DNA from 3 places in the Streptomyces sp. NPDC019396 genome. Region 2 is predicted to be linked to each of the others. Evidence: riboswitches for the same ligand, from Rfam matches in the RefSeq annotation. Region 2 holds a riboswitch; each other region holds the start of a gene.
What was found. A riboswitch is a leader RNA that binds a small molecule or an ion and turns the genes downstream of it on or off. The one in region 2 is predicted to bind thiamine pyrophosphate.
Positions count from the first base shown of each region.

Region 1 (3,269 bases), on a different contig from region 2:
AGCCAGGCGGGGACGAGAGCATCGATCTTTGCGTCAATCTCGGTCACAGGACAAGCCTGCCATCCCGCACTGACAGCCGGTAGCCGGGCCCTATGCGACTGCCGCCTTCAGAGGGACCCCGGGATCCCCCGCACGGGCGGGGTCCAGGCGGGCGCCCGCCTCGATGAGGCGGCGGCCCTGGGTCACGTCACGGGGCCTGCCGACCGCCAGGACCGCGGCCAGTGCGCCGTCTTTCAGCCACAGCACGGACCAGCCGGAATCCGCCGCGGGGTCACCCCGCCGAATGAGTGTCCCGGCGCCCTCGTGGTGGCCCGCGTACTGCACGAAGCGGCCGAACTGCTCGGACCAGAAGTACGGCACCGGGTCATAGGTCAGCGGCGGCTCGCCCTCAGCGCCGTGCAGCGCCCGCAGCACATTGGCTGCGACCGCGCGCGGGCCCTGGAGGGCGTTGTCCCAGTGGTGCACGAGGAGCCGTCCGCCGTAGCGCCGTGAGGGGAAGGAGGCGCAGTCGCCCACCGCGTACACGTCCGGCAGCGTGGTGTGCAGCTGAGCGTCGGCGGTGATCGATCCGTCCGGCCCGAGGCCGATGCCCGAGCCGGCGAGCCAGCCGGTCGCCGGACGCGCGCCGATGCCCACGACGACGGCGCCTGCCGTCAGCCGCCGGACCTCCCCGCCCCCGGCCTCTGCGCCCTCGGCGATGACGACCGCCCCGGGCTCGACGGCGGCGACACGTGCGTCCGTGAGGAGGGCGGCTCCGCTCTCGGCGTACCAGTCGGCCATCGGCCCGGTCACCTCGGCGGGCAGGGCACCCGCGAGGGGCCGGTCGGCCGCCTCCACCACGGTGACCGCGCAGCCGGCCTGGCGCGCGGCGGTGGCGAACTCCGCTCCGATCCAGCCCGCGCCGACCACCACGATGTCGTGCTGCCGCTCCAGCACGGGGCGCAGCCGCCGTGCGTCGTCGAGGGTGCGCAGCAGATGGACGCCCTGGACGCCTTCGGTGCCGGGCAGGGTGAGGGGCTCGGCGCCGGTGGCGATCACCAGGGTGTCGTACGGGACGGGGCCCGCCTCGGTGTCGAGCTCATGAGCGTCCGGGCGCAGCCCGGTGACCTCGCGGCCCAGCCGGAGGTCGATGTCGAGCGCGTCGAAGTCGACGTCGAGTGCGGAGCCCTCTGCGGTGCCGAGCAGCACGGCCTTGGAGAGCGGAGGCCGGTCATAGGGCTGGTGCGGCTCGGCGCCGATCAGAGTGAGGCCGCCGGTGTAGCCCTGTTCGCGCAGGGCCACCGCGGTCTGCACCCCGGCCATCCCGGCCCCGGCGATGACGACTCGACGCTGCGTGGTGTGCTCGTTCACCAGGCCAGCCTAATCATCTGACGAGCCGTCAGGAAGCTTGGCGGTCGGCCGGAGTCCCGGCCGGGAGCTCTTCGACGACGCTGGTGCCCCTGCCGTCCCGGGACTCCCACTCCCAAGTCTCCTCAAGGCGCACCCGCCCGTCCGGGAGTTGGACCACCGTGGAGACGCAGTGCCCGGATGCCGTCGTTCCGTCCCGCTTGAGCTGGACATAGCGGAAGTCCAGCCGGTCGCCGTCCCGGGTGCCGACGAGGCGCCCGCGGACCACGTCCCCGCCCTCGTACTCGGCCCACACCTGGCCGTCCCGCTCGTGGTAGGCGAACCGGGTCCGAATGCCCACCTGGCCCGGGGCCTGGTCCGCCACAGGGGCGAGGACGAGTCCGTCGAGCGAGCGGGTCACGGTGCGGGCTCCCTTACTGCGAGTTGATGACCGGAGTTAGGCTGACCACCGTACTGCTACTCGCGGGAGCCCGGCCGCACCGGGCTGAGAGGGAGGCTGAGGCGGCCTCCGACCGTACGAACCTGATCCGGGTCATGCCGGCGAAGGGAGGGTCCGGATGCCCGTGCATCCACGGACGTCCGCCGACGTCCTTGTCGTCGGGGGCGGAATCATCGGCCTGGTCACGGCCTGGCGGTCGGCGCAGCGCGGACTGCGTACGGCGCTCGCCGACCCCGATCCGGGCGGCGGGGCCGCACAGGTCGCTGCCGGCATGCTGGCAGCCGTCACCGAGCTGCACTACGGCGAGGAGACGCTCCTCGGCCTCAATCTCGCCTCCGCCCGGCGCTATCCGGACTTCGTCGCGGAGCTTGAGGAGGCGAGCGGCCAGGACACCGGTTACCGGGCCTGCGGGACGCTCGCGGTCGCGCTGGACGCGGACGACCGGGCTCATCTGCGCGAGCTGCACGCGCTCCAGCGCCGCTGCGGGCTGGAGTCGGTGTGGCTCACCGGACGCGAGTGCCGCCGGCTCGAACCGATGCTCGCCCCGGGCGTCAGAGGCGGACTGCGGGTCGACGGTGATCATCAGATCGACCCGCGGCGGCTGGCGAGTGCGCTGGTGGTGGCCTGCGAGCGGGCGGGGGTGGTCTTCCACCGCACATGGGCGGCCGGACTCACGGTCGAGGGCGACCGCGCCACCGGGGCGGTGCTCGGCCCGCCCGGGGCTCCCACCGCCGACGGCCCCGGAGCTGCCCATGAGGTGGTCGCGGATCAGGTGGTGCTGGCCGCGGGCAGTCTCAGCGGCCGGCTGGCCGGTGTGCCCGACGAGGTCCTGCCTCCGGTGCGGCCGGTGAAGGGGCAGGTGCTGCGGCTGACGGTGCCGGGTCCGCGCGCCCCGTTCCTGTCGCGGACGGTACGGGCCGTGGTGCGGGGCAGCCAGGTGTACCTGGTGCCCCGTGAGAACGGCGAGCTGGTCGTGGGCGCCACGAGCGAGGAGCTGGGCTGGGACACCACGGTCACGGCGGGCGGGGTGTACGAGCTGCTGCGCGACGCCCATGAGCTGGTGCCGGGCATCACCGAACTGCCGCTCACCGAGACCCGTGCGGGCCTGCGGCCCGGCTCGCCGGACAACGCGCCGCTGCTCGGACCTACGGAGCTGCCCGGGCTGCTGCTCGCCACCGGGCACTACCGCAACGGTGTACTGCTGACCCCGGTGACCGGCGACGCCCTGGCCGACGCCCTGGTCACGGGGGAACTGCCGGAAGAGGCCCGCCCCTTCGCTCCTCATCGCTTCTCTCCCGCACGCCAGGAGGCGTCCGTATGAGCACGACCGTGAATCCGACCGTCTCCGTCAACGGGGAGCCGCGGGAAATCGCGGCGGGTACGAGCCTCGGCACGCTGGTCGCGACACTGACCGCGGCTCGCTCCGGCGTCGCGGCCGCGGTGAACGAGTCGGTCGTCCCGCGCAGCGAGTGGCCGGGGACCC
Region 1 is NZ_JBEYBS010000001.1:338,238-341,506, forward strand. Features, by position in the region: gene ABZ532_RS01545 (Rv2175c family DNA-binding protein) at 1-47, opposite strand, end outside; gene ABZ532_RS01550 (FAD-dependent oxidoreductase) at 91-1,350, opposite strand; gene ABZ532_RS01555 (hypothetical protein) at 1,379-1,747, opposite strand; TPP riboswitch at 1,800-1,913, shown strand; gene thiO (glycine oxidase ThiO) at 1,905-3,107, shown strand; gene thiS (sulfur carrier protein ThiS) at 3,104-3,269, shown strand, end outside.
Region 1: linked by a shared signal. The riboswitch ahead of thiO (glycine oxidase ThiO) and the one ahead of ABZ532_RS25820 (thiamine ABC transporter substrate-binding protein) in region 2 are both predicted to bind thiamine pyrophosphate.

Region 2 (3,269 bases):
GGACCCTTCCGAGGACGACGAAGACGACCGAGATACCAAGGGCGATCAGCACCGCCACCTCGAAGCGCCCGGGGCCGGAGAGAACGGCGAAGACGATCCACGGAGCCATCCCCACGACCGGCTGCTCCAGGAAGCCCGCGAGCCACTTGCCCGCTGCGGAATCGGCCACGGCTGTCATGGGCGCACCCCTCGGGACTACGACGCGCGGAATTCCAGCCTGACCCCGGAGCGACGAATGCGCGACAGCGGTGTTCGACGACCGTGCACAGCGTGCAGCCAGGGCACCGGATTCGATCTGCGACACTGGTACGGCCATGCCTAAGCCCGGAGAACTCACTTTTATCGCGCCCCGCGGAGCCAAGAAGCCCCCGCGGCACCTCGCCGACCTCTCGCCCGCCGAGCGCAAGGAAGCGGTGGCTGCGATCGGCGAGAAGCCGTTTCGCGCCAAGCAGCTGTCGCAGCACTACTTCGCGCGGTACGCGCACGACCCCGGCCAGTGGACCGACATCCCCGCCGCGTCGCGGGAGCGGCTCGCGGCGGAGCTGCTGCCGGAGCTGATGTCCGTCGTGCGGCATGTCTCCTGCGACGACGACACCACCCGCAAGACGCTGTGGCGGCTGCATGACGGCACGCTGGTCGAGTCGGTGCTGATGCGCTACCCGGACCGGGTCACCATGTGCATCTCCTCGCAGGCGGGCTGCGGTATGAACTGCCCGTTCTGTGCGACCGGCCAGGCGGGCCTCGACCGCAATCTGTCGACCGCCGAGATCGTGCACCAGATCGTCGACGGTATGCGGGCGCTGCGCGATGGTGAGGTCCCCGGCGGCCCGGCGCGGCTCAGCAACATCGTGTTCATGGGCATGGGCGAGCCGCTCGCCAACTACAACCGGGTCGTGGGAGCCGTCCGCCGGCTCACGGACCCCGAGCCGGACGGCCTCGGGCTCTCGCAGCGGGGCATCACCGTCTCCACCGTCGGGCTCGTCCCGGCCATGCAGCGGTTCGCCGACGAGGGCTTCAAATGCCGGCTCGCCGTCTCCCTGCACGCTCCCGACGACGAGCTGCGCGACACCCTCGTGCCGGTGAACACCCGCTGGAAGGTGCGGGAGGTGCTGGACGCCGCCTGGGAGTACGCCGAGAAGTCGGGCCGCCGTATCTCCATCGAGTACGCCCTCATCCGCGACATCAACGACCAGGCATGGCGTGGAGACCTCCTGGGACGGCTGCTCAAGGGTAAGCGGGTGCATGTCAACCTGATCCCGCTGAATCCCACGCCGGGTTCCAAGTGGACGGCCTCCCGTCCCGAGGACGAGAAGGCGTTCGTCGAGGCGATCGCCGCTCATGGGGTGCCGGTCACCGTGCGCGACACCCGGGGGCAGGAGATCGACGGGGCCTGCGGTCAGCTCGCAGCATCCGAGCGCTGAGCCTTGGGCCGGGCCTCCAGGGGGCCCATGTACGCTGGGCCCCGAACATTCACATATTCCGACAGGGGAGCGCCACAGCGCTGAGAGTGCGGTGATCGTCAGACCGCAGACCCTCTGAACCTCGCCCGGGTCATTCCGGGTAGGAAGTTCGGACGAGACTCAAGCTGTTGCGCCCTGCCCGGCTCCGGATCCCCGGGATCCGCCGACGTGGCAGGGCCGCGTCTCTTCCTGGTCACTCCAGGAGGAAGCTCAGTGAGCACCACCAAGAAGATCACGGTCGCGGCCCTGGTCGCGGCCCTCGGCGCCGGCACGCTCACGGCCTGCGGCGGGGAGTCCGAGGACAGCGGTTCAGGGGCATCCAAGACCGTGACGCTCGTCAGCCATGATTCCTTCGCCGCCACCCCGGCGGTGCTCAAGGAGTTCACCCGGCAGACCGGCTACACGGTCAAGGTGCTGAAGAGCGGCGACGCCGTCGAGGCCCTCAACAAGGAGATCCTCACCAAGGGATCCCCTCAGGGCGACGTGTTCTTCGGCGTCGACAACACCACCCTGTCGCGGGCCCTCGACAACGGCGTCTTCACGCCGTACGAGGCCAAGGGCCTGGACCGTGTCCCCGAGGACCGGCAGCTCGACAAGGACGAGCACCGGGTCACGCCCGTCGACACCGGCGACATCTGCGTCAACTACGACAAGAAGTACTTCGCCGACAAGAAGCTGGCCCCGCCGCAGACCTTCGACGATCTGGCGAAGCCCGCCTACAAGAACCTCCTCGTGGTCGAGAACGCCGAACGCTCGTCGCCGGGCCTCGGCTTCCTGCTCGGCACCGCCGCCACGTACGGGGACAAGGACTGGCCGGACTACTGGGCCAAGCTCAAGGCCAACGGGGTCAAGGTCGTCGACAGCTGGGAGCTCGCCTACAACCAGGAGTTCTCCGGTTCCGCAGGCGGCAAGAAGGCCAAGGGCGACCGGCCGCTCGTCGTCTCGTACGCCTCCAGCCCGCCGGTCGAGGTGCTCTACTCCGAGCCGCAGCCCAAGGAGGCGCCCACCGGAGTCGCCACCGGCACCTGCTTCCGCCAGACCGAGGCCGCGGGTCTGCTCAAGGGGGCGAAGAACGAGGCCGGGGGCAAGGCCCTGCTGGACTTCCTGATCAGCAAGAAGTTCCAGGAGGACATGCCGCTCAACATGTTCGTCAACCCGGTCGTGAACGACGCCAAACTGCCCGCGCTCTTCACGCAGTTCGGTGCCGTGGTCGACAAGCCGGAGACCATGGCACCCCAGAAGATCGCCGACAACCGCGACCAGTGGATCCAGTCGTGGTCCTCACTCGTCCTGAAGTAGACGAGCTCCCCAGGACACCCGAGTCGCCCGGGCCGCCCGGGACGCGAGGGGGGGACGCGGCGCGGCTCGCCCTGATGGCGGTGCCCGTCGCGTTCTTCGCGGTCTTCTTCGCGTACCCGGTGGCCGGGATCGTCGGCCGCGGGCTCCGACCGGACGGCGTCTGGCGTTTCGGCCACATCGGCGAGGTGCTGAGCCGACCGGACATCCTGGACGTCCTCTGGTTCACCCTGTGGCAGGCGCTGGCCTCCACCGGCCTCACCCTGCTGTTGGCACTGCCCGGCGCCTACGTCTTCGCCCGCTTCGACTTCCCGGGCAGACAACTGCTGCGCGCGGTCGTCACCGTGCCGTTCGTGCTGCCGACCGTGGTGGTCGGTACCGCCTTCCTGGCGCTGCTGGGGCGCGGCGGGCTGCTCGACGAGCTGTGGGGCGTGCGCCTCGACACCACCGTGTGGGCGATCCTCCTCGCGCATGTCTTCTTCAACTACGCCGTGGTCGTACGGACCGTGGGGG
Region 2 is NZ_JBEYBS010000026.1:10,173-13,441, reverse strand. Features, by position in the region: gene ABZ532_RS25830 (hypothetical protein) at 1-178, opposite strand, end outside; gene rlmN (23S rRNA (adenine(2503)-C(2))-methyltransferase RlmN) at 315-1,421, shown strand; TPP riboswitch at 1,475-1,585, shown strand; gene ABZ532_RS25820 (thiamine ABC transporter substrate-binding protein) at 1,674-2,759, shown strand; gene ABZ532_RS25815 (iron ABC transporter permease) at 2,834-3,269, shown strand, end outside.

Region 3 (3,269 bases), on a different contig from region 2:
CCTTAGCCGGTCAGTCGGCCAACGGGAGGTAGACCCTGTTCCCGGACTCCGCGAACTCCTTGGACTTCTCGGCCATGCCGGCCTCGATCTCGTCCGCCGTCCCGCCGTGCTCCCGGCGGATGTCCTGGGAGATCTTCATCGAACAGAACTTCGGCCCGCACATCGAGCAGAAGTGCGCGGTCTTCGCCGGCTCCGCGGGCAGCGTCTCGTCGTGGAACTCCCGGGCCGTGTCCGGGTCGAGGGCCAGATTGAACTGGTCCTCCCAGCGGAACTCGAAGCGGGCGTCGGACAGTGCGTCGTCCCACTCCTGCGCGCCCGGGTGGCCCTTGGCGAGGTCGGCGGCATGGGCGGCGATCTTGTAGGTGATGACGCCGGTCTTGACGTCGTCCCGGTTGGGGAGGCCCAGGTGCTCCTTGGGGGTGACGTAGCAGAGCATGGCCGTGCCCCACCAGGCGATCATCGCAGCGCCGATGCCCGAGGTGATGTGGTCGTAAGCGGGTGCCACGTCCGTCGTCAGCGGACCCAGGGTGTAGAACGGCGCCTCTTCGCAGATCTCCTGCTGGAGGTCGATGTTCTCCTTGATCTTGTGCATCGGGACATGCCCCGGGCCCTCGATCATGGTCTGGACGTGGTGCCGCTTGGCGATCTGGTTGAGCTCACCGAGCGTCCTCAACTCGGCGAACTGCGCCTCGTCGTTGGCATCCGCGATCGAGCCGGGCCGCAGGCCGTCGCCGAGCGAGTACGTCACGTCGTACGCGGCGAGGATCTCGCAGAGCTCCTCGAAGTTCTCGTACAGGAACGACTCCTTGTGGTGCGCGAGGCACCAGGCCGCCATGATCGAGCCGCCGCGCGAGACGATGCCGGTCTTGCGGCGCGCGGTCAGCGGCACGTACCGCAGCAGCACTCCCGCGTGGACCGTCATGTAGTCGACGCCCTGCTCGGCCTGCTCGATCACGGTGTCCTTGTAGATCTCCCAGGTCAGCTCCTCGGCCCTGCCGTCGACCTTTTCCAGCGCCTGGTAGAGCGGCACGGTGCCGATCGGCACGGGGGAGTTGCGCAGCACCCACTCGCGGGTGGTGTGGATGTTGCGGCCGGTGGAGAGGTCCATGACCGTGTCGGCGCCCCAGCGGGTCGCCCACGTCATCTTCTCCACCTCCTCCTCGATGGAGGAGGTCACGGCGGAGTTGCCGATGTTGGCGTTGACCTTCACCAGGAACCGCTTGCCGATGATCATCGGCTCGATCTCCGGGTGGTTGACGTTCGCCGGCAGCACGGCACGTCCGGCGGCGATCTCCTCGCGTACGACCTCGGGGGAGACGTTCTCCCGGATCGCCACGTACTCCATCTCCGGCGTGATCTCGCCACGGCGGGCGTAGGCGAGCTGGGTCACCGCCTGCCCGCCGCGGCCACGGCGGGGCTGGCGCGGGCGACCGGGGAAGACGGCGTCGAGGTTGCGCAGCCCGCCGCGCGGCGAGGTGTGCTTGATCCCGTCGTCCTCGGGGCGGACGGGGCGTCCTGCGTACTCCTCGGTGTCCCCGCGCGCGATGATCCAGTTCTCGCGCAACGGCGGCAGACCACGGCGGACATCGGTCTCGGTGTGTGGGTCGGTGTACGGTCCGGACGTGTCGTACAGGGTCACGTCCTTGCCATTGGTGAGGTGCACCTGACGGACCGGCACGCGGATATCGGAGCGGGAGCCCTCGATGTATCCCTTGTGCCAGCCGATGGACCTCCCGCTCCCGTTTTCGCCCTCGTTCGGGCCGGGGGCGGGCATGCGTGTGTCCTGAACGGTCATCGTGACCTACTCCCTACGCCGGCATTACCCGGTAACAGGTTCGGCGGTCGGCGCAGCTGCTCAGCGCCCTCTCAGCCCGGTGCTCCGAGCTCCCGCGTGTGCAAAGGTGTCACCACGCTAGCGCCCCGTCTGGCGTGCTGAACAGTGGGCCCCCTCCAGGGTTGGGATGATCGGGCGGTGACTTCCTCGCCGCAGCCCCACGATCCCGACGACGAGCCGCCCGGCGTCCACGGCCCTGCGCATGCCCCCGCCCACGGGCACGCGCACAGCCATGCGCACGGCCCCGCCGCGCCCGTCTCCCGTCATCTGCGGCGGGTCATCGCCGCGGTGGTTATCCCCTTCGCCGCCGCCGTCGCGATGGGTCTGGTCGTCCTGTGGCCGGGCGGTACGCCGGAGCACGAACGCACCGGTGTCGGCTTCGACCGGCAGACCGAGCAGGGCCGCGTCGTGAAGGTCGAGCGGGTCGACTGCGGGGACGTGAACGCCGCACAGGTCCCGCCGACGGGGGACACCACCACCCCAGAGGGGCGTGAGTCGGCCGACTCGCGGCAGGGCACCTGCGGAAAGGCCACCGTCGAGGTCACGACCGGCAAGGACAAGGGCCGCACGTTCATCGAGGTCGTGCAGCCCGACGCATCTCGGCAACTACGCGCCGACCAGGGCGTGGTGGTGGCGTACGCGCCCGACGCGCCGCGCGATCTCCAGTATTCGGTCACCGATGTGGACCGGGGAGTCCCGATGGCGCTGCTCGCCGGGCTGTTCGCGCTCGCCGTCGTTCTGGTGGGACGGCTGCGCGGGGTGATGGCGCTGATCGCGCTGGCCGCAAGCTTCGCGGTGCTCACCCTGTTCATCCTGCCCGCGATCCTGCAGGGCTCCAATCCGCTGGCCGTGGCGGTGGTCGGGGCGAGCGCGATCATGTTGATCGCGCTCTATATGTGCCACGGTATCTCCGCCCGAACCTCGGTGGCGGTGCTGGGCACCCTGATCTCGCTGCTGCTGATCGGGCTGCTCGGCTCGCTGTTCATCGGCTGGGCGGTGCTCGGTGGGAACACGGACGACAACACCGGCCTGATCCACGGCCTCTACCCGGAGATCGACATGTCCGGCCTGCTGCTCGCGGGCGTGATCATCGGTTCGCTGGGTGTGCTGGACGATGTGACGGTGACCCAGACCTCGGCGGTGTGGGAACTGCACCAGGCGGATCCCACGATGGGTCCGCGCAGGCTGTACCAGTCAGCGATCAGGATCGGCCGGGACCATATCGCCTCGGTGGTCAACACACTCGTACTCGCTTACGCGGGCGCGTCACTGCCCTTGCTGCTGCTCTTCTCGATCGCGCAGTCCAGCGTGGGGACCGTCGCCAACAGCGAGCTGGTGGCCGAGGAGATCGTACGCACGCTGGTGGGGTCGATCGGCCTGGTCGCCTCGGTGCCGCTGACCACCGCGCTGGCCGCCCTGGTCGTCTCCGCCGACC
Region 3 is NZ_JBEYBS010000007.1:210,805-214,073, forward strand. Features, by position in the region: gene thiC (phosphomethylpyrimidine synthase ThiC) at 11-1,795, opposite strand; TPP riboswitch at 1,789-1,901, opposite strand; gene ABZ532_RS10855 (YibE/F family protein) at 1,973-3,269, shown strand, end outside.
Region 3: linked by a shared signal. The riboswitch ahead of thiC (phosphomethylpyrimidine synthase ThiC) and the one ahead of ABZ532_RS25820 (thiamine ABC transporter substrate-binding protein) in region 2 are both predicted to bind thiamine pyrophosphate.